One region of the Variovorax sp. GW821-FHT09D07 genome, then DNA from elsewhere that is predicted to be linked to it. Evidence: predicted binding sites of a transcription regulator. Region 1 holds the regulator's gene; the other holds the start of a gene.
What was found. The regulator LexA, encoded in region 1, represses DNA repair genes until DNA is damaged. The targets are predictions, from matches to a motif close to ACTGTATNNNNATACAGT.
Positions count from the first base shown of each region.

Region 2: a site for LexA is predicted at 4,095-4,112, ahead of AC07OX_RS24240 (ATP-dependent helicase). Genes of this name have one in related genera too.

Region 1 covers NZ_JBWKOY010000005.1:152,063-161,281, reverse strand. Annotated here, with positions in the region: gene AC07OX_RS19510 (3-hydroxyacyl-CoA dehydrogenase) at 1-14, opposite strand, end outside; gene AC07OX_RS19505 (MFS transporter) at 148-1,308, opposite strand; gene AC07OX_RS19500 (D-2-hydroxyacid dehydrogenase family protein) at 1,313-2,320, opposite strand; gene AC07OX_RS19495 (hypothetical protein) at 2,479-2,859, opposite strand; gene lexA (transcriptional repressor LexA) at 3,004-3,687, opposite strand; gene AC07OX_RS19485 (asparaginase) at 3,761-4,747, shown strand; gene adk (adenylate kinase) at 4,778-5,434, opposite strand; gene kdsB (3-deoxy-manno-octulosonate cytidylyltransferase) at 5,570-6,343, opposite strand; gene AC07OX_RS19470 (Trm112 family protein) at 6,340-6,522, opposite strand; gene lpxK (tetraacyldisaccharide 4'-kinase) at 6,503-7,498, opposite strand; gene AC07OX_RS19460 (ExbD/TolR family protein) at 7,499-7,924, opposite strand; gene AC07OX_RS19455 (MotA/TolQ/ExbB proton channel family protein) at 8,070-8,702, opposite strand; gene xseA (exodeoxyribonuclease VII large subunit) at 9,015-9,219, shown strand, end outside.
Region 2 covers NZ_JBWKOY010000007.1:302,682-311,900, reverse strand. Annotated here, with positions in the region: gene hprK (HPr(Ser) kinase/phosphatase) at 1-553, opposite strand, end outside; gene AC07OX_RS24250 (PTS sugar transporter subunit IIA) at 655-1,122, opposite strand; gene hpf (ribosome hibernation-promoting factor, HPF/YfiA family) at 1,315-1,644, opposite strand; gene AC07OX_RS24240 (ATP-dependent helicase) at 1,965-4,082, opposite strand; gene corA (magnesium/cobalt transporter CorA) at 4,308-5,294, shown strand; gene AC07OX_RS24230 (YoaK family protein) at 5,351-6,103, shown strand; gene AC07OX_RS24225 (5'-methylthioadenosine/adenosylhomocysteine nucleosidase) at 6,113-6,886, opposite strand; gene AC07OX_RS24220 (ABC transporter substrate-binding protein) at 6,890-8,521, opposite strand; gene AC07OX_RS24215 (peptide ABC transporter ATP-binding protein) at 8,569-9,219, opposite strand, start outside.

The sequences.
Region 1 (9,219 bases):
TAGTTCACTGTCATGGGATCAAGGTTCTCATGGGTTGGTGGGTGTCCGGGGCGGCCGCGTCGGCGCGGGTGCGCGACACGGACGAAAGCTCCGATTTTGCAATCTCGCGGGAGACCCGCGCCCCGGGTGTTACGCGGGGCATCGGAATCAGGCCGGGCGGCGGCTGCGGTCGATGGCGATGCTCAGGCCCATGGCCAGCAGCATCAGTGCAAAACCGACCCGGCTCATCCACTCGGTGGCGTCGTTCGCCAGCAGCCAGCCGCCCAGCGCCGCGCCCAGGGCCTGGCCGATGTAGATGCCCGAGCTGTTGAGCGCCACCGAGCCCGGCGCCAGGGCGGGCGCCAGCCCCACGAGGCGCGCCTGCTGCGAGGAGTTGGTGGCAAAGCAGCCCAGACCCCAGGGCACGAGCACCACCGCGAGCCACGCCAGCGTGCTGGCCAGCGGCCACAGCAGCAGGCTCAGCGCGATCAGCCCGGTCGTCAACAGCACCATGCGCCCGGCGCCGACGCGATCGATGTAGCGGCTCACCACCATGTTGCCCAACAGGCCGAAGGCGCCGAACAGCGCCCACATCAGGCTCAGCGTGTTGGCGTCGGCGCCGAAGCCCTGCTTGAGCAGCGGGCCGAAATAGCTGAACAGCACGAACTGGCCGACGCCCTGCAGGGCCGTGACCGACACGATGCCCATCAGCACCGGGCTGCGCAGCACCCGCGACCAGGCGGCGGCCGTGAGCGCGGCGGGCCGGATGCCGCTGGGCAGTGTGAGCCAGACCGAGGCCGCGCTCACCACGCTGAGCGCCGCGATGGCCATGAAGGCCATGCGCCAGCCCAGGTGGCCACCGATCAGCGCGCCGATCGGCAGGCCCAGCACCGAGGCCACCGACCAGCCGAGAAAGACGAAGGTGACGGCGCGCCCGCGCTGCTCGGGCGCCACCAGCATGCCGGCGCAGGCCGCGGCCTGGGGCGTGAAGATGGCGGGCGCGATCACCGTCAGCATGCGCACCGGCAGCAGCGCGCCGAAGCTGGGCACGAGCGCCGCAACCACGTGCCACGCGGCGTACCAGAGCAGGGTGAGGGCCAGCAGCTTGCGGCGGTCCCAGCCAGCGACGGCGGCGGCCAGCAGCGGGGCGCCCAGGCACATCACGAAGGCGGCCGCGCTGATCAGCTGACCCGCTGTGGCGACCTGGATGGCCAGCGAGGCGCTGATTTCATTGAGGGTGCCCGGCACGACCATCACGCCCGTGCCGATCACGAAATTGCCGGCCAGCAGCGCCCAGAGCGCGCCTCGCTGCGGCGCGGGCCGGCTCATGCGTTCACCGCCGGACCTGCAGCGCGCCGGGATTCACGATGTTCGTGGGGTTGCCCTTGATGAAGCTCACGACGTTGTCGAACGCCTGGCCGAAGTAGCTTTCGTAGCTTTCCTGCTCGACATAGCCGATGTGCGGCGTGCAGATGCAGTTTTCGAGGCGCAGCAGCGCATGGCCCTGCAGCGGCGGTTCGCTCTCGAACACGTCGATGGCCGCCAGCCCGGGGCGCCCGCGGTTGAGCGCGGCCAGCAGGGCATCGGCTTCCACCAGCTCGGCGCGCGAAGTGTTGACGAACAGCGCCGTCGGCTTCATGCGCGAGAGGTCTTCGAGCTTGACGAGGCCCTGGGTGTCCTCGTTGAGCCGCAGGTGCACCGACAGCACGTCGGCGGCCGCAAAGAATTCGTGGCGGTTCTGTGCCACCTGGAAGCCGTCGGAGCGCGCCTTGGCGCAGCTGGCCTCGCGGCCCCAGATCACGACCTGCATGCCGAAGGCCTGCCCGTAGCGGGCCACCAGCTGGCCGATGCGGCCGTAGCCCCAGATGCACAGCGTCTTGCCCTTGAGCACCGAGCCCACGCCGAAATTCGGCGGCATCGATGCCGACTTGAGGCCCGACTGCTGCCAGGCCCCGTGCTTGAGGTTGCTGATGTACTGCGGCAGGCGGCGCATGGCCGCCATGATCAGCGCCCAGGTGAGTTCGGCGGGCGCCTGCGGCGAGCCCGAGCCCTCGGCCACCGCCACACCGCGTTCGGTACAGGCCGTGACGTCGATGTGGCCGCCGACGCGACCGGTCTGGGAAATCAGCTTGAGCTTGGGCAGCTTCTCGATGAGCTGGCGGGAGATCTGGCTGCGCTCGCGGATGAGCACGATGACGTCCGCATCCTTGAGGCGAACCGACAGTTGGCCGATGCCCTTGACCGTGTTGGTGTAGACCTTGGCGGCGTAAGCGTCCAGCTTGGCAGCGCACTGCAGCTTGCGCACGGCGTCCTGGTAGTCGTCGAGGATCACAATGTTCATGGCATGCCATTGTGCCTCGCAGCATCGGCACGTCGCACGTGTGAACGTTTGGATACCCCGCGCCAGATGGCGCCCGGGAGGCCTGTTTCAGACCGTTAGGGGTGAATCCGTCGTGCGCGTGCGGGGTGCGCAGGCACGACGGGCTCGTTCGCACCTTCTCAGTGCAGGTGGCTGGGGCGGGGTGCGCCGCTGCCGGCTTCTGCGGCTTCCAGTGCGGCGAGCCGGTCGAGTTCGGCGCACACGTCGGCCATGCGGCCGGAAATCACGACCCGGTTGGCGCAGCCGCGCTGCGAGCCTTGGCGGTCGACCACGCGGACCACGCGCAGCGGACGGGCGGGCGTGGCGGCGGACGGTGACGCGGCCGGCGCCGGGCTGCCAGCGGTGCGCGCCGTGCAGGCCGGGCGAATGGCCACGTAGCGCAGGCCAGCGGCAGCGTCGCCGCTCTCACCGTGCGACGGGCGGCGGGCGGGCATCCAGCGGGTGGCCAGCGATTGCAGGGGCGACCAGAGGTCGGCGATGGCGAGGAGGGCGATTCCCATGTGAACTCCAAAAAAGTATGAGGTTGAACACAGGCAGGATTTCTTGAATCGGCCACGACAGGGTGATGGCGACTTCGCGCCATACGCCCGCCACCTGTCGCGGCCGGATGAGGTGCTGCTGCGTGTGGGCAGCAGGCCCGGGGCCTACATCAGCATCGTGTTGCGGATGAGGCCGACCGCGAGGCCTTCGATCTCGAAGGGCTCGCCGGGCTGGACGATGATGGTCGGGTAGTCGGGGTTCTCGGCGTGCAGTTCGATCACCTGCTTGTTGCGCTTCAGGCGCTTCACGGTGACTTCTTCGCCCAGGCGTGCCACCACGATCTGGCCGTTGCGCGCTTCCTTCGTGGCCTGCACGGCAAGCAGGTCGCCGTCCATGATGCCGGCGTCGCGCATCGACATGCCGCGCACCTTGAGCAGGTAGTCGGGCTGGCGCTGGAAGAGCGTGTTCTCGACGTAGTAGGTCTGGTCGACGTGCTCTTGCGCAAGGATGGGCGAACCCGCCGCCACGCGGCCGATGAGCGGCAGCGCGAGCTGGGCCATGCCGGGCAGCGAGAGCGAGAACTGGTTGCCTTCGCGGTGGCGCGTTTCGTGGAGCGAGCGCAGCGCATCGCCCTTGAGGCGGATGCCACGCGAAGTGCCGCTGACGAGTTCGATGACGCCCTTGCGGGCCAGGGCCTGCAGGTGCTCCTCGGCGGCGTTGGCCGACTTGAAGCCCAGCTCGTTGGCGATTTCGGCGCGCGTGGGCGGCGCACCGGTGCGTGCGATGGCGCCCTGGATCAGGTCCAGGATCTGCTGCTGGCGGGCGGTAAGCTTCACTGCGAACTGCATAGTGGTTTCCTTGCGGCACTGGCTAGATATCCAGTACCTGTATTTTTAACCAGTTTTCAAAAGTTGACAAGCCATGACTCATTCCTCTTCGTCCGAGACGCGCCGCGTGGTCGTGCTGGGCACCGGCGGCACCATTGCCGGCAAGGCCGCCAGCAGCGGCGACAACATCGGCTACACCGCCGGACAGGTGGGCGTGGCGGACCTGCTGGGCGGCATCGAGGCGCCGGCCGGCGTGACGCTGGTGGCGGAGCAGGTCGCGCAGCTCGACAGTAAGGACATGGACGCCGACACCTGGCGCCAGCTGGCCGCGCGCTGCGCGCACTGGCTGGCGAAGCCTGATGTGGCCGGCATCGTGGTCACCCACGGCACCGACACGCTGGAAGAGACCGCCTTCTTCCTGCACGCCGTGCTCTCGCCGGCCAAGCCGGTGGTGCTGACCTGCGCGATGCGCCCGGCCACGGCCCTGTCGCCTGACGGTCCGCAGAATGTCCGCGACGCACTCGCTGTGGCCTCGACGCCCGGCGCACGGGGCGTGACGGTGGTGTGTGCGGGCACGATCCACAGCGGCCTCGATGTGCAGAAGGTGCACACCTACCGCCTTGATGCCTTCGCGTCGGGCGACGCGGGGCCGGTCGGCTATGTGGAAGAGGGCGAGGTGCGGCGCGTGCGTGCGTGGCCGCAGGGCGCGCCGTTCGATGCGGCGCGGCTGGAGGCGGTATCGAAGCCGTGGCCCCGCGTCGAGATCGTCATGAGCCACGCGGGCGCGAGCGGTGCGATCGTGGAGGCGTTGCTGCTCCCGTCGGCTGAGCCCTTGCGCGGGCTGGTCGTGGCCACGACTGGCAACGGCACCGTGCACCATGCACTGGAAGCCGCGGCGTTGAAGGCGCAGGACGGCGGTGTCTCCGTGCTGCGCGCCACGCGCTGTGCGAACGGACGCATCCTGCCGAAACCCGGTGACGGGCTGCGGGATGCGGGCGCACTCACGCCGGTGAAGGCGCGGGTTGCGCTGGTGCTGGAACTCTTGGGAGTGGCCGCCCTCCCGGAATCGGAGGGCGGCTAGGAGAAAGAGGCTGACGAATCAGCCTCTGAATCAGCTGTTCAGTGCGGCAAGCGCGCGCTGCGTGATCTCGTCGACCGTGCCCACGCCCTGGATGGCGCGGTACTTCGGCGCGGCGGCTGGGTCGGTCTTGGCCCAGGCCGAGTAGTAGTCGACCAGCGGACGGGTCTGCTGGCTGTAGACGTCGAGCCGCTTGCGCACGGTCTCTTCCTTGTCGTCTTCGCGCTGGATCAGCTCTTCACCGGTCACGTCATCCTTGCCTTCCACCTTCGGCGGATTGAACTTGACGTGGTAGGTGCGGCCCGATGCCGGGTGCGAGCGGCGGCCGCTCATGCGTTCGATGATGTCGCCGAAGGGCACGTCGATCTCGAGCACGTAGTCGAGCTTGACGCCGGCTGCCTTCATGGCGTCGGCCTGCGGAATGGTGCGTGGGAAGCCGTCGAACAGGAAACCGCCGTTGCAGTCGGACTGCGCGATGCGTTCCTTCACGAGGTTGATGATCAGGTCGTCGCTGACCAGTGCACCCGAATCCATGATCGTCTTGGCCTGCAGCCCGAGGGGGGTGCCTGCCTTGACCGCGGCGCGCAACATGTCGCCGGTCGAGATTTGGGGGATGCCGTATTTCTGGCAGATGAAGGTCGCTTGCGTGCCTTTGCCTGCTCCGGGCGCGCCCAGCAAAATAAGTCTCATGGTGTCCTCGGAAGGTTCTTAGATTTTGTGTCGCGCCCCATGCGCACCCTCAGGCGCGCCGAGGCGGAATTGCATCGAGGATAGCATGCGTCCCCGTGACAAATTGCCGCCGTCTCCCTCGGGGCGGCCTGCAGCTCACGCAGGCGAGCCGGCCGCGAAGACGGCGCGCACGCGTGCCAGGTCTTCGGGCGTGTCGATCCCGGGGCCCGGTGCCACATCGCTCACATGCACCGCGATGCGGTGTCCGTGCCACAGCGCGCGCAACTGTTCGAGCGCCTCGGTGGCTTCGACAGGGGCGGGTGACAGCAATGGAAATTGCCGCACGAAGCCTGCGCGATAGCCGTAGATGCCGATGTGGCGCAGCGGTGCGGGGCTGGGCAGCACCGACGGCGCCGCACCACCCGACGAGCCGTCGCGCCACCAGGGGATCGGCGCGCGGCTGAAATAGAGCGCATGGCCTTGCGCATCGAGCACGGCCTTCACCACGTTCGGGTTCATGAAGTCGGCCAGCGAGTCGATCGCGTGGACGGCGGTGCTCATCGCGGCCTGCGGGCGCGCGCCCAGCGTGGCGGCAACGGCGTCGATCAGCGCGGGGTCGATCAGCGGCTCGTCGCCCTGCACGTTGACGACGATCGCGTCACCGTCGAGCCCGAGCTGTTCGCAGGCTTCGGCCAGCCGGTCGGTGCCGCTGGGGTGGTCCTGGCGGGTGAGCAGGGCCTCGATACCATGCGCCTTGCAGGCGTCGATGATGGTGGCGTCGTCGCCGGCCACCACCACGCGGGCGGCGCCAGACTGGCGGGCACGCTGTGCCACGCGCACGACCATCGGCAGGCCGGCGATGTCGGCCAGCGGTTTGTTGGGAAGTCGCGTCGAAGCCAGCCGGGCCGGCACCAGAACGGTGAAGCTCACAGGCCCAGCTCTTCGTCGGACAGCGTGCGGGCCTCGTTCTCGAGCAGCACCGGGATGCCGTCGCGCACCGGGTAGGCCAGGCGCGCGCTGCGCGAGCAGAGTTCCTGCTTCTCGGCGTTCCAGGTCAGCGGGCCCTTGGTGACGGGGCAGACGAGCAGTTCAAGCAGCTTGGTATCCATCGAGCGATGATAGCTTCGCGTCGAGGGCGGCGAAGAACGCCGGCGAGGGTTCGAAGTGCAGTGGCACGGCGAGCGCGTCGGGCGCCTGCTGCCAGAGCTTGACGGCGTCTTTTTCCGTGCAGACGAGGGGCAGGGCGGGGTCGGCCGGGCGTTGCCAGCCAGTGAAATCGTGGTGGTCAGGCAGCGCGAGGGTGTCTGCGAGCGTCAGGCCGCGTGCGCGCAGCATCGTGAAGAAGGCCTCTGGCCGTGCAATGGCAGCGAGCGCGATCACGGGCTGGCCGGCGAGCGTGTCGAGCGGGATGCGCCGGCCGTCCTTCGCGAAGGCGTACGGCGCCAGCTCGCGGGTGGCGGTGTAGCCCTCGGCGAAGGCGGGCCGCTCGCCGCTGTGCAGCAACAGGTCGCAATGGCGTGGCCACGGCTCGCGCAGGGGGCCGGCCGGCAGCAGCCAGCCGTTGCCGACACCGCGGTCATCGAACACGCAGATCTCGATGTCGCGCGCCAGCGCCAGATGCTGCAGGCCGTCGTCGCTGACGATGACCTGCGTGGCCGGGTGCTGCTCGAGCAGGGCGCGTGCGGCCTCGATGCGCTGCCGGGCCACGAAGACGGGCGCGCCGGTGGCGTGGTGGATCAGCGCGGGTTCGTCGCCGACGTCCTGCGGATCGCTGTCGGCCCGGACTTCACGGCAGTCGTCGGTGCGGCGGCCGTAGCCGCGCGACACCACACCCACCCGCAGGCCGCGCGCCTGAAGATGGCGCACGACGGCCATCACGACCGGTGTCTTGCCGGCTCCACCCGCAATCACATTGCCGACCACGATCACGGGTACCGGCACGCGTCCGGTTTTCTGCCAGCCCCATCGATAGAAGGCGCGCCGCAGCGCGAAGAGGGCGCCGTAGACCTGCGACAGCGGCCACAGCAGGCAGGCCAGCGCACCGCGGCGCAGCCAGGCGTCCTGCAGCCGCGCGCCGGTCGACACTCAGTGACCGGCCTGGGCCGTCGACTGGGCGGCGAAGGTGATCTGCATCAGGCCGGCGCGGCGCGCGGCCTCCATCACCGTCACCACGGCCTGGTGCGGGCTGGCGGCGTCGGCGCTGATGATCACGACGCTGTCCTTGCCACCGGTGGCGGCAGCACCGAGCGCGGCGGCCACGGTGTCGACGCTGCGGTCCGCTAGCGGCGATTTGTTGATCACGTAGCGGCCGTCGGCCGACACCGCCACGATCACCTCTTTCGGGTAGTCGCGCTGGGCGTCGACGTCCGCCGTCGGCAGCCGCAGCTGCATCTCGGTGAACTTGCTGTAGGTGGTCGACAGCATCAGGAAGATCAGCACGACCAGCAGCACGTCGATGAACGGGATCAGATTGATCTCCGGCTCGTCGCGCGCGCCGTGGCGAAACTGCATGCGGCCCCGAGTCATAGGCTCACCCCCAGGCTGCGCGCACTTCGTGTCGCTACGCCAACCCCCTTCCGGGGGCGACACCTGCGGCCCGGCGAAGCCGGTTCCGCGGTGTCCCTGGTGTGGCGGCCGTCGGTTGCTGCGATGGCCGTCATTTGCGAAGTGCGTTCAAGTGGCGCGCGAAGCGCTCGCCCGAGAGTTCGAGGTTCAGCAGGTACTCGTCGACGCGGCTGCGGAAGTAGCGCCAGAAGATCAGCGTGGGAATGGCCACGATCAGGCCGAAGGCCGTGTTGTACAGCGCGATCGAAATGCCGTGCGCCAGCTGCGCCGGGTTGCCCGAACCGACCGCACCGCTGCCGGGCGACTGCGAGCCGAAGATCTCGATCATGCCGATCACCGTGCCCAGCAGGCCGAGCAGCGGCGCCGCCGAGGCGATGGTGGCCAGCGCCGGCAGGTAGCGCTCCAGCTTGTGCGCCACGGTGCGGCCCGAGGCCTCCATGGCGGCGCGCAGGTCGTCTTCGGTGCAGCGCGGGTTGGCATTCAGTGCGCGCAGGCCGGCGGCCAGCACCTGGCCGAGCATGGAGTTGCTTTCCAGTTTGGTCACGACATCCGGGCCGGGAACCGCGCCGCGCGACACGGTGATGGTCTCGTCCAGCAGCTTCGGCGGAAGGACCTTGACGGTCTTGAGGCTGGTGAAACGTTCAATGACCAGCGCGAGTGCGATGACCGAACAGGCGAGCAATGGCCAGATTGGCCAGCCCGCGGCAACAATGATGGAAAACAAGAAAATCCTCCGGCCCGTAGACTGCAAATGCGCGGCGATTATCCACCGAGCCACCATCGGCTCGCGGCTTGTTTGCGTGTCGGCAAGGACGCACAGATTCTGTGGATAACTTTGTGATTAACCCATCGCGCAATGTCTCCGAACCCGCATGGGACGGGCTTTCCGTTAGATCGATTGAATTTTGAGCAGCACTTTTTTTAATGAAATCAACAGCTTGCACGAGAACTCGTGCATCTGTTCCACCATACCCCTCCAAAGTGGGGGGCACGGCGCCCGTTGTGGAAGAGTGGCGCTCGGCGGCGGAGGGGCGCGATGAGCTTCAGGGAGCCGAATGCCGCGCCCGGGCCGCGCGTGTGGGCCGTGGGCGCGCTGTGCCGCGCGGTGGCCGATGCGCTCGATGCGCGCTTCAATCCGGTCTCGGTGCGCGGGGAAATCTCGGGTTTCTCGCGCGCGTCGAGCGGTCATTGCTATTTCTCGCTCAAGGACGAATCCGGCCAGCTGCGCTGCGCGATGTTCC
Region 2 (9,219 bases), on a different contig from region 1:
CGTCGGCCACGAGGCCGTTGCCGCGCGAGATCAGCTCCAGGCCCAGCTCGCTCTTTCCGAGGCCCGACTCGCCCGTGATCATCACGCCCATGCCCAGGATGTCCATGAACACGCCGTGCATCGAGGTGCGCTCGGCGAAGTGCTTGGACAGGTAGGCGCGCAGCAGGTCGATCACGAAGGCCGACGACTCGCGCGTGGCAAACAGCGGCAGCTGGGCGCGTTCGCAGATCGACAGCAGCTCGTCGGGCGCGGCCTGGCCGTCGGCCAGCACCAGCATCGGCGGCTCCAGCGTGACGATGCGCCCGATGCGGCGCACGCAGTCTTCCTTGCTGCCGCGCGTGAGGTAGGCCACCTCGCGCGCGCCGAGGATCTGCACGCGGTACGGGTGGATGTAGTTCAGGTAGCCGACCAGGTCGGCGGCCGACTGTGCGCGGCTGATGACGTCGGGGTCGAACTGGCGCTCCGAGGCGCCCAGGCCCGCGAGCCATTCCCAGCGGAGCGACCCGCGGAACTCCTCGAACATGGCATCGGCGCTGATGACGGTCGGCTTCATGCGTGCGGCGGCCGGCGCGGGGCGCCGGCATTCTGGTCAGGATGGAGGGAGAGAAAAGCGTCGCCGCAGCTTATCAGCAGCGGCAGGCCCGGCACGGGCGCTCAGGCGACCTGGGTCGACTGCCAGCCGGCGATGAGGCCGTGCAGCGCGGCGGCGTCGGTGCTGGACTTGATCTGCTCGCGCAGGCCGGCGTCGCTCAGCAGCTCGGCAATTTCGGACAGGATTTCGAGGTGCTTCTGCGTGGCCGCTTCGGGCACCAGCAAGAAGATCAGCAGCGCCACGGGCTGCTCGTCGGGAGCGTCGAAGCCGATGGGGTTCGCCAGCTGGAACACCGCGGCCATCGGCGCCTTGAGGCCCTTGATGCGGCCATGCGGAATGGCGACGCCGTGGCCCAGACCGGTGGAGCCGAGGCGCTCGCGCGCAAACAGGCTGTCGGTGATGAGGGCACGGCCCAGACCGTGAAGGCTCTCGAACAGCAGGCCGGCTTCTTCGAAAGCACGTTTCTTGCTGGTGGCGTCAACGCTCACGAGCACTTGAGCGGGCGGCAGGATGGACGCGAGGCGATTCATGGTGGGGTCAGAGCGGGGGCGATTATGCACCTCCTCGGTAAAAACCCCCAGTCCCCCTAATTACTTTCGTCTACATGTGTTGCCGTGAGGCGTCGCTTCCTCTGGAGGCCCTTGCAAAGCCCCACCAATGTGGTCGGACAAACAAAAGGCCGCCCGAAGGCGGCCTGAGATGCGGGGCGCGGGGCCCGGCGTTTACATCACGCGCTTGGGCGCCACGTGATGGTGGTCCTGCAGGCGATCCTTGTGGCGGACCACCTGGCGGTCGAGCTTGTCGACCAGCTCATCAACCGCGGCGTACAGATCAGCGTGGCTCGATTCCGCGAACATGTCATTGCCCTTGACGTGAATGTTGCACTCCGCCCTTTGGCGGCGTTCCTTTTCCTTCTGCTTTTCCACCGTGAGGATCACCTTGACATCGACCACCTGGTCGAAATGTCGCGTGATCCGGTCCAGCTTGCTCGTGACGTAGGTGCGCAAGGCAGGTGTGACGTCGAGGTGATGACCGCTGATCGTCAAATTCATGAATGACCTCCTGAGAATTGACGGTTGGGGAAATGACCGCGCTCCGGGATGAAGCGTGGCCGGCGAAACAGGTGAGGTTGGGAGAGAGGGGAAAGAGGAAGGGAGATGAAGAAAGGGGGCGGTCGGATTCACTATGCCCAAGCTGTCACGGTATTGCAATACCGGGGCTTGCCCGAGTGACGGACCGGTGTATTGCATGCCCTAATCCGCTATTGATTCCATAGCTGCCCCTGTGCAGTGGCATGCCGTTGCGGCACATTGGAAGCAAGTGTTTCCATGTGCAGCGCGCAGTGACCCTCACGCCCGAAGGGCCGGCCCGTTCAGCGCCATGCGGCGCGCATGCGGTTGCGCAGGTCGATCACCGCGGCCGGCGGCGGCACCGCGGGTGGCAGCACCGGCGGCGGCGGCCAGGTCTGCAACTCGAAGCCCGCCAGGTCGGACTCGGTGATGAAGCGGGTGCGGTTGGCGTACAGGTGCCGGTCGCCACGCGCCGCCTGCTGCGTGATGTGGAAGCGCTGCGGCATCACCAGGTGCAGGTGATCGCGGGCCCGCGTCATCGCCACGTAGAGCAGGCGCCGTTCTTCTTCCAGCTCGTGCGCGCCCTGCGCCACGTCGGCCGGCATGCAGCCGTCGACCACGTTGATGACGTGCACCGAGTTCCACTCCTGGCCCTTGGCCGAATGGATGGTCGACAGGATCAGGTAGTCCTCGTCGAGCGAGGGCGGGCCGGGCCGGTCGCTGGTGGCTTCGGGCGGGTCGAGCGTGAGCTCGGTGAGAAAGCGCTCGCGCGAGCCATAGCCGGCCGCCAGCCGCGCCAGCTGCTCGACGTCGGCGCGTCGCACGCCCGAGGTGTCTTCGTACAGCCGCTCCAGATGCGGCTGGTACCACTGCATCGCCACCTCGACGTCGGCCGGCCACTGCAGCGACGGCGCGCGCAAGGCGGCATAGGCCTGAGCGAAGTCGGCCCACTGTTCGCGCGCGGCCGACGGCGGCACGAAGTCGCGCACGGCCGCGGCCGGGTCGGCCGCCTGGTCCATCGCGTCGAGCAGGCGCGTGCCGGTGGCCGGGCCCACGCCGGGAATGAGCTGCGTGACCCGGAAACCCGCCATGCGCCCGCGCGGGTTCTGCGCGAAACGCAGCACGGCGAGCAGGTCCTTCACGTGCGAGGCCTCGAGGAACTTGAGCCCGCCGAACTTCACGAACGGGATGTTGCGCCGTGCCAGCTCCAATTCGAGCGCCGCGCTGTGCGACGAGGTGCGAAACAGCACCGCCTGCGACTTCAGCGCCAGCCCGCCCTCGCGGTGCGCCAGGATCTTGTCGGCCACCCAGCGCGCCTGCCCGGCCTCGTCGGGCACGAGCACCAGCACCGGCTTGCCGGCCGAGGGCTTGTCGGTCCACAGCGTCTTGGCGTGCCGCTCGGCGGCCTGCGCGATGACGCGGTTCGACACGTCGAGGATCGGCTGCGTCGAGCGGTAGTTGCGCTCCAGCGTGACGATGCGCGCCTGTTGGCTGAATTGCGAAGGAAAGTCGAGGATGTTGCGCACCGTCGCGCCGCGGAACGAATAGATCGACTGCGCGTCGTCGCCCACCACCGTCACGCCGCGCCCGTCGGGCTTCATCGCGCGCAGGATCTCGGCCTGCAGCAGGTTGGTGTCCTGGTACTCGTCGACCAGCACGTGGTCGAAGCGTGCGCCGACGTGCGCGGCCAGCGCGGGCTCGGCGACCATCTCGGCCCAGTAGAGCAAGAGGTCGTCGTAGTCGAGCACGTTCTGCTGCTGCTTGGCCTCGACGTAGGCGCCGAAGAGCGTCTTGAGCTGCGCCTCCCACTCGGCGCACCAGGGAAAGCTGTCTTTCAGCACAACGGCCAGCGGCGCGCGCGTGTTCACGCAGCGCGAGTAGATCGACAGGCAGGTGCCCTTGCGCGGGAAGCGGTTGACCGTGGAGGACAGGCCCAGCTCATGCCGCACCAGCCCCATGAGGTCTTCGGCGTCGCCGCGGTCGTGGATGGTGAAGTTCTCGTCCAGTCCGATCTGCGCCGCGTATTCGCGCAGCAGCCGCGCGCCGATGCCGTGGAAGGTGCCGGCCCAGGGCAGCGCGGGCGGGCGCTCCGACTTCAGGCCCAGCACGCGCGCCAGCACCTGGCCCGCGCGGCGCTCCATTTCCTGCGCGGCGCGGCGCGAGAAGGTGAGCAACAGCAGGCGCTGCGGATCGACCCCGTCCGCGATCAGGTGCGCCACGCGGTGCGCCAGCGTGCTGGTCTTGCCCGAGCCGGCGCCGGCGATCACGAGCAGCGGCCGGTGGTCGGCGCCGACCGCCGCGCCCACGCCATGCTCGACCGCCGCGCGCTGGTCGTCGTTGAGCGCGGCGAGCGCCGCGGCCAGGCGCTCGGCTTGCGTCTTCGGCGGGGTGGAAAGAACGGGGGACGCAGGGGTCTGCATGGGCACGACTTTACTGTATGTCCGTCCAGTTCGCGTGCCTTGTCGCCCTGTGGCCGGTGACATAATCGCGCCTCGCTGCAACCGGAGACTCCCCTTGGAAACCGCCCCGTCTCGGCAGCTTTCAACTCCCTGGCGACGCTGCGCGTGATGTACTGACGCCGGGTCCGCGGGAATTGAAAGCGCCCCGCCCTCGCCCATCGTTCAGTCACCCCCGGGAGTGAGCCCATGCTCAACATCTTTACGCTCGCCAACGGCCGCCTCGTCCAGGAAGAGATCGAGTCGCTCGAAGAGCTCTCCAAGTTCCAGCCGATCTGGGTCGACCTCGAGTCGCCCACGCTCGAGGAAAAGCGCTGGATCAAGCAGTACTACGGCCTCTCGATTCCCGAAGACGCGATGGACGAGGACATCGAGGAATCGGCCCGCTTCTACGAGGAAGACAACGGCGAACTGCACATCCGCTCCGACTTCTTGATCGACGACGACGAAGACCCGCGCACGGTGCGCGTCGCCTTCATCCTCAACCAGCACAACACCGACCTGCGCAGCCGCGGCGTGCTGTTCTCGATCCACGACGAAGACGTGCCCGTGTTCCGCCTGCTGCGCATGCGCGCACGCCGCGCGCCGGGGCTGATCGAAGACGCCAAGGAAGTGATGCTCAAGCTCTTCGACGCCGACGCCGAATACTCGGCCGACACGCTGGAGAACATCTACGACGAACTCGAGGTGGCGGGCAAGAAGGTGCTGTCGGGCAACGTCAGCGACGAGCTGGCCGGCGAGGTGCTCGGCGCCATCGCGCGGCAGGAAGACTTGAACGGCCGCATCCGCCGCAACGTGATGGACACGCGCCGCGCCGTGAGCTTCATGATGCGCAGCAAGATGCTCAACGCCGAGCAGTTCGAAGAGGCGCGGCAGATCCTGCGCGACATCGAATCGCTGGACAACCACACGGCCTTCCTCTTCGACAAGATCAACTTCCTGATGGATGCGACCGTCGGTTTCATCAACATCAACCAGAACAAGACCATCAAGATCTTCTCGGTGGCCAGCGTCGCGCTGCTGCCGCCCACGCTGATCGCGAGCATCTACGGCATGAACTTCAAGTTCATGCCCGAGCTCGACTGGGCCATGGGCTACCCCTACGCCATCGCGCTGATGGCGGCGAGCGCGCTGGTGCCGATGTGGTACTTCCGCCGGCGCGGCTGGCTCAAGTAGCTCTTCACACTGGGTGCTAGAGTGGCTGTCGGCAGGCAGCTGACCTGGAGAGCCCCGTGCGCAGACTTCGTTTTCTCACCAACCGCCACCGCGCGCCGTCGACGAACACCGCGCTCGGACTGCTGCTGGCCTTCAACGCCGGCGCCATCAATGCGGGCGGCTTCCTCGTGCTGCACATGTACACCTCGCACATGACCGGCTTCGCCTCGCAGCTGGCGGACGGCATGGTGCTGGGCAACCTCACGCTGCTGCTGAATGCGCTGGGCGCGATCCTGGCGTTCGTGAGCGGCGCCGCGGTCTGCGCGGTGCTGGTGAACTGGGCGCGGCAGCACCGGCTGCATGGCGTGTATGCGCTGCCGCTGCTGCTGGAGGCCGCGCTGATGTTCCCGTTCGGGCTCGCCGGCGCCATCACGCTGACCTGGGCCACGCCGTTCGCGGTGCCGCTCACGGTGCTGCTGCTGTCGTTCATCATGGGCCTGCAGAACGCCGTGGCGTCGAAGACCTCGGGCGGCAGCACGCGCACCACCCACATGACCGGCAACATCACCGACGTGGGGATCGAGCTGGGCAAGATGCTCTACTGGAACCGGCGCGCGCCGTCCACGCCACTGCCGGTGCGCCACGACCGCAGCAGGCTGCGCCGCTGCGGCGGGCTGGTCGCGATGTTCGTGCTCGGCGGCGCCGTGGGTGCGCTGGGCTTCAAGCACGTGGGCTTCATCTGTGTCGTGCCGCTGGCCGCGCTGCTGCTGGCGCTGTCGATCCCGCCGCTGCTGCGCGACCTGCCGCAGTTGCGCCGGCTCGCGCCGTAGGCGGGTTCTTCAGGCCGCGTCGCGCGGCAGGGCGGCGAGCCAGGCGTCGACGAGCGCGAGGCTGTAGCGGCTCGCCACCTCGGCCACGAAGCGCGTGAAGTCACCGTGCGCGGCATCGTCGGCGCGGTCCGAGATGGTCCGCAGTGCCGCGAAGGGCACGCCGTAGTCGTGGCAGGCCTGCGCCATCGCCGCGCCTTCCATCTCGACGGCGAGCGCATCGGGCAGCGAGCGTTGCAGGGCCCCACACTCCGCGGTGGTCGACACGAAGCGGTCGCCGCTGATCAGCAGGCCCCGATGCACCTTCGGTGAACGCAGATGGAACTCATCGACCGCCTTCTGCCCCACCAGGCCCACCGGATCGCGCAGCGTGCCTTCGGCCACCGCCGCCAGCGCATCGCCGATGGCCGCATCGGCCGCGAAGCGCGAACGCCCCATCAGCGGCACCTCGTACTTCGGAAAGATCGGCGAGGCGTCCATGTCGTGCTGCAGCAGCTCGGTCGCCACGACCACGTCGCCGACGTTCACGCCCGGCGCCAGCCCGCCCGCCACGCCCGTGAACACGATCGCCCGCACGCCGAAGCGCTCGAGCAGCACCGTGGCCGTGACCGCCGCCGCGACCTTGCCGATGCGCGACAGCACCGCGACCACGGGCTGGCCCTGCAGGTGGCCGACCCAGAAGTCGCGGCCGGCCACGTGCACGCGCTGCTCGTCGGGCATGCGCGCGAGGAGCGCACTGAGCTCCTCGTGCATGGCCGCGACGATGGCGATGGGCGCAGCGGCCATGGCTTACTTGATATCCACGCCGTAGAAGGTGTGGCGGCCGAACGGACTCAATTTGAAGTCGACCACTTCCTTGCGCACCGGCTTCAGCTGCACCGCGTGCGCGATGGTGAACCACGGCGCCTGCTCCTTGAAGATGACCTGCGCCTTCTTGTAGAGCGCGTCGCGCTCCGACTGCTTGGTCGCGCTCTTGGCCTTCACCACGAGGTCTTCGTAGGGCTGGTAGCAGAACTTCGAGATGTTGCTGCCGCTGGCCGACTTGGCCGAGGCGCAGCCCAGCAGGGTGTACATGAAGTTGTCCGGATCGCCGTTGTCGCCAGTCCAGCCCAGCATGCCCATCTGGTGTTCGCCGGCCTGCAGGCGCTTGCGGTACTCGCCCCACTCGAAGCTCTTGATCTCGGCCTTGACGTTGATCTTGGCCAGGTCGGCCTGCATCAGCTCGGCGATGCGCTTGGCGTTCGGGTTGTACGGGCGCTGCACCGGCATGGCCCACAGGTCGGTGCTGAAGCCGTCGGGGAAGCCGGCCTGCGCCAGCAGTTTCTTGGCGGCCTCGGGGTCGTACGGGTCGTCCTTGACGGCATCGTTGTAGGACCACAGCGTGGGCGGGATCGGGTTCTTCGCGGCCACGCCGGTCGTGAGGTACACGCCGTCGATGATGGCCTTCTTGTTGATCGCCATGTTGATGGCCTTGCGCACGCGCACGTCGTCGAAGGGCTTCTTCGTCGTGTTGTACGAGAGGTAGCCGACGTTCAGGCCCGGCTGCTCCAGCACCTGCACGTTCGGGTCCTTGCGGATCGCGTCGAGGTCGGCCGGGTTCGGGTAGGGCATGACGTGGCACTCGCCCTTTTGCAGCTTGGCCCAGCGCACAGAGGCATCGGGCGTGATTGCGAACACGAGGTCGTCGATCTTGGCCTTGCCGCCCCAGTACTGCGGGAAGGCCTTGAAGCGGATGATCGCGTCCTTCTGGTACTGCACGAGGTAGAACGGGCCGGTGCCGACCGGGTCCTGGTCGACCTTCTCGGGCGTGCCGGCCTTCAGCATCGCGATCGCGTACTCCTTCGACTGGATGCCCGCGTACTGCATCGCCAGGTTCGCGAGGAACGGCGCCTCGGCCTGGTTGAGCGTGATCTTCACCGTGTGGTCGTCGATGCGGTCCACCGACTTCAGCAGCTTGGGCATGCCCATGTCGTTGAAGTAGGAGTGGTTCTGGCTCGTGACCTTGAAGAAGGGGTCGCTCTCCTTCCACTGGCGCTCGAGCATGAAGATGAAGTCGTCGGCGTTGAAGTCGCGCGTGGGCTTGAAGCTCTTGCTCGTGGTGTGCCACTTCACGCCCTTGCGCAGGTGGAAGGTGTACACGGTGCCGTCGGCCGAGATGTCCCATTTTTCAGCCAGGCCCGGCATGACCTTGGTGCCGCCGCGCTCGAACTCGACGATGGTGTTGTAGACCTGCGTGGTCACGTCGAAGGACGTGCCGGTGGTGTTCATGCCCGGATAGAAGTTTTCCGGGCTTCCTTCGGAGCAGTACACCAACGTCTTGGCTGACACGGCGCCGCAGGCCAGGGTAAGGGCCGTGAGCGCTGCCGGTGCCAGGAGCGCCAGCTTTTGTGAGCGGCGCGAAACGGAGGACTGGGTCTTCATGGGGACTCCTCGAGACAGGGTTGAAAAAATCGCCACTCCACTCTTCTTCAGGACGCGGCGAGCACGGGACCATCGGCGCGCACGGCAGGCGCGCCATCGAGAAACTGCTCGGCGTAGTGGCAGGCCACCAGCCGCTCGTCGAGCGCGCGCAGCACGGGACGCTCTTCGCGGCAGCGCGGCTGCACATGCGGGCAGCGCGTGCTGAAGACGCAGCCCGAGGGCGGGTCTAGCGGCGACGGCAGCTCGCCCTTGAGCACGATGCGCTGGCTGCTCAGGCCCGGCGTCGAGGCCAGCAGCGCCTGCGTGTAGGGATGCAGCGGCCGCGCGAAGATGCGCGACTTGGGGCCCTGCTCCACCGCATGGCCCAGGTACATCACGAGCACGTCGTGCGCGATGTGGCGCACCACGCCCAGGTCGTGCGAGATGAAGAGGTAGGCCAGGCCCAGCTCGGCCTGCAGGTCGGCCAACAGGTTCAGCACCTGCGCCTGGATCGACACGTCGAGCGCCGACACCGGCTCGTCGGCCACCAGCAGGCGCGGCGACAGCATGAGCGCGCGCGCGATGGCGATGCGCTGGCGCTGGCCGCCCGAGAACATGTGCGGGTAGCGGTTGGCGTACTCGGGGCGCAGGCCGACGCGGGCCAGCATCTCTCGTGCTTTTTCGGAACGCTCCGGCTTGCTCAACGAGGTGTTGATGGC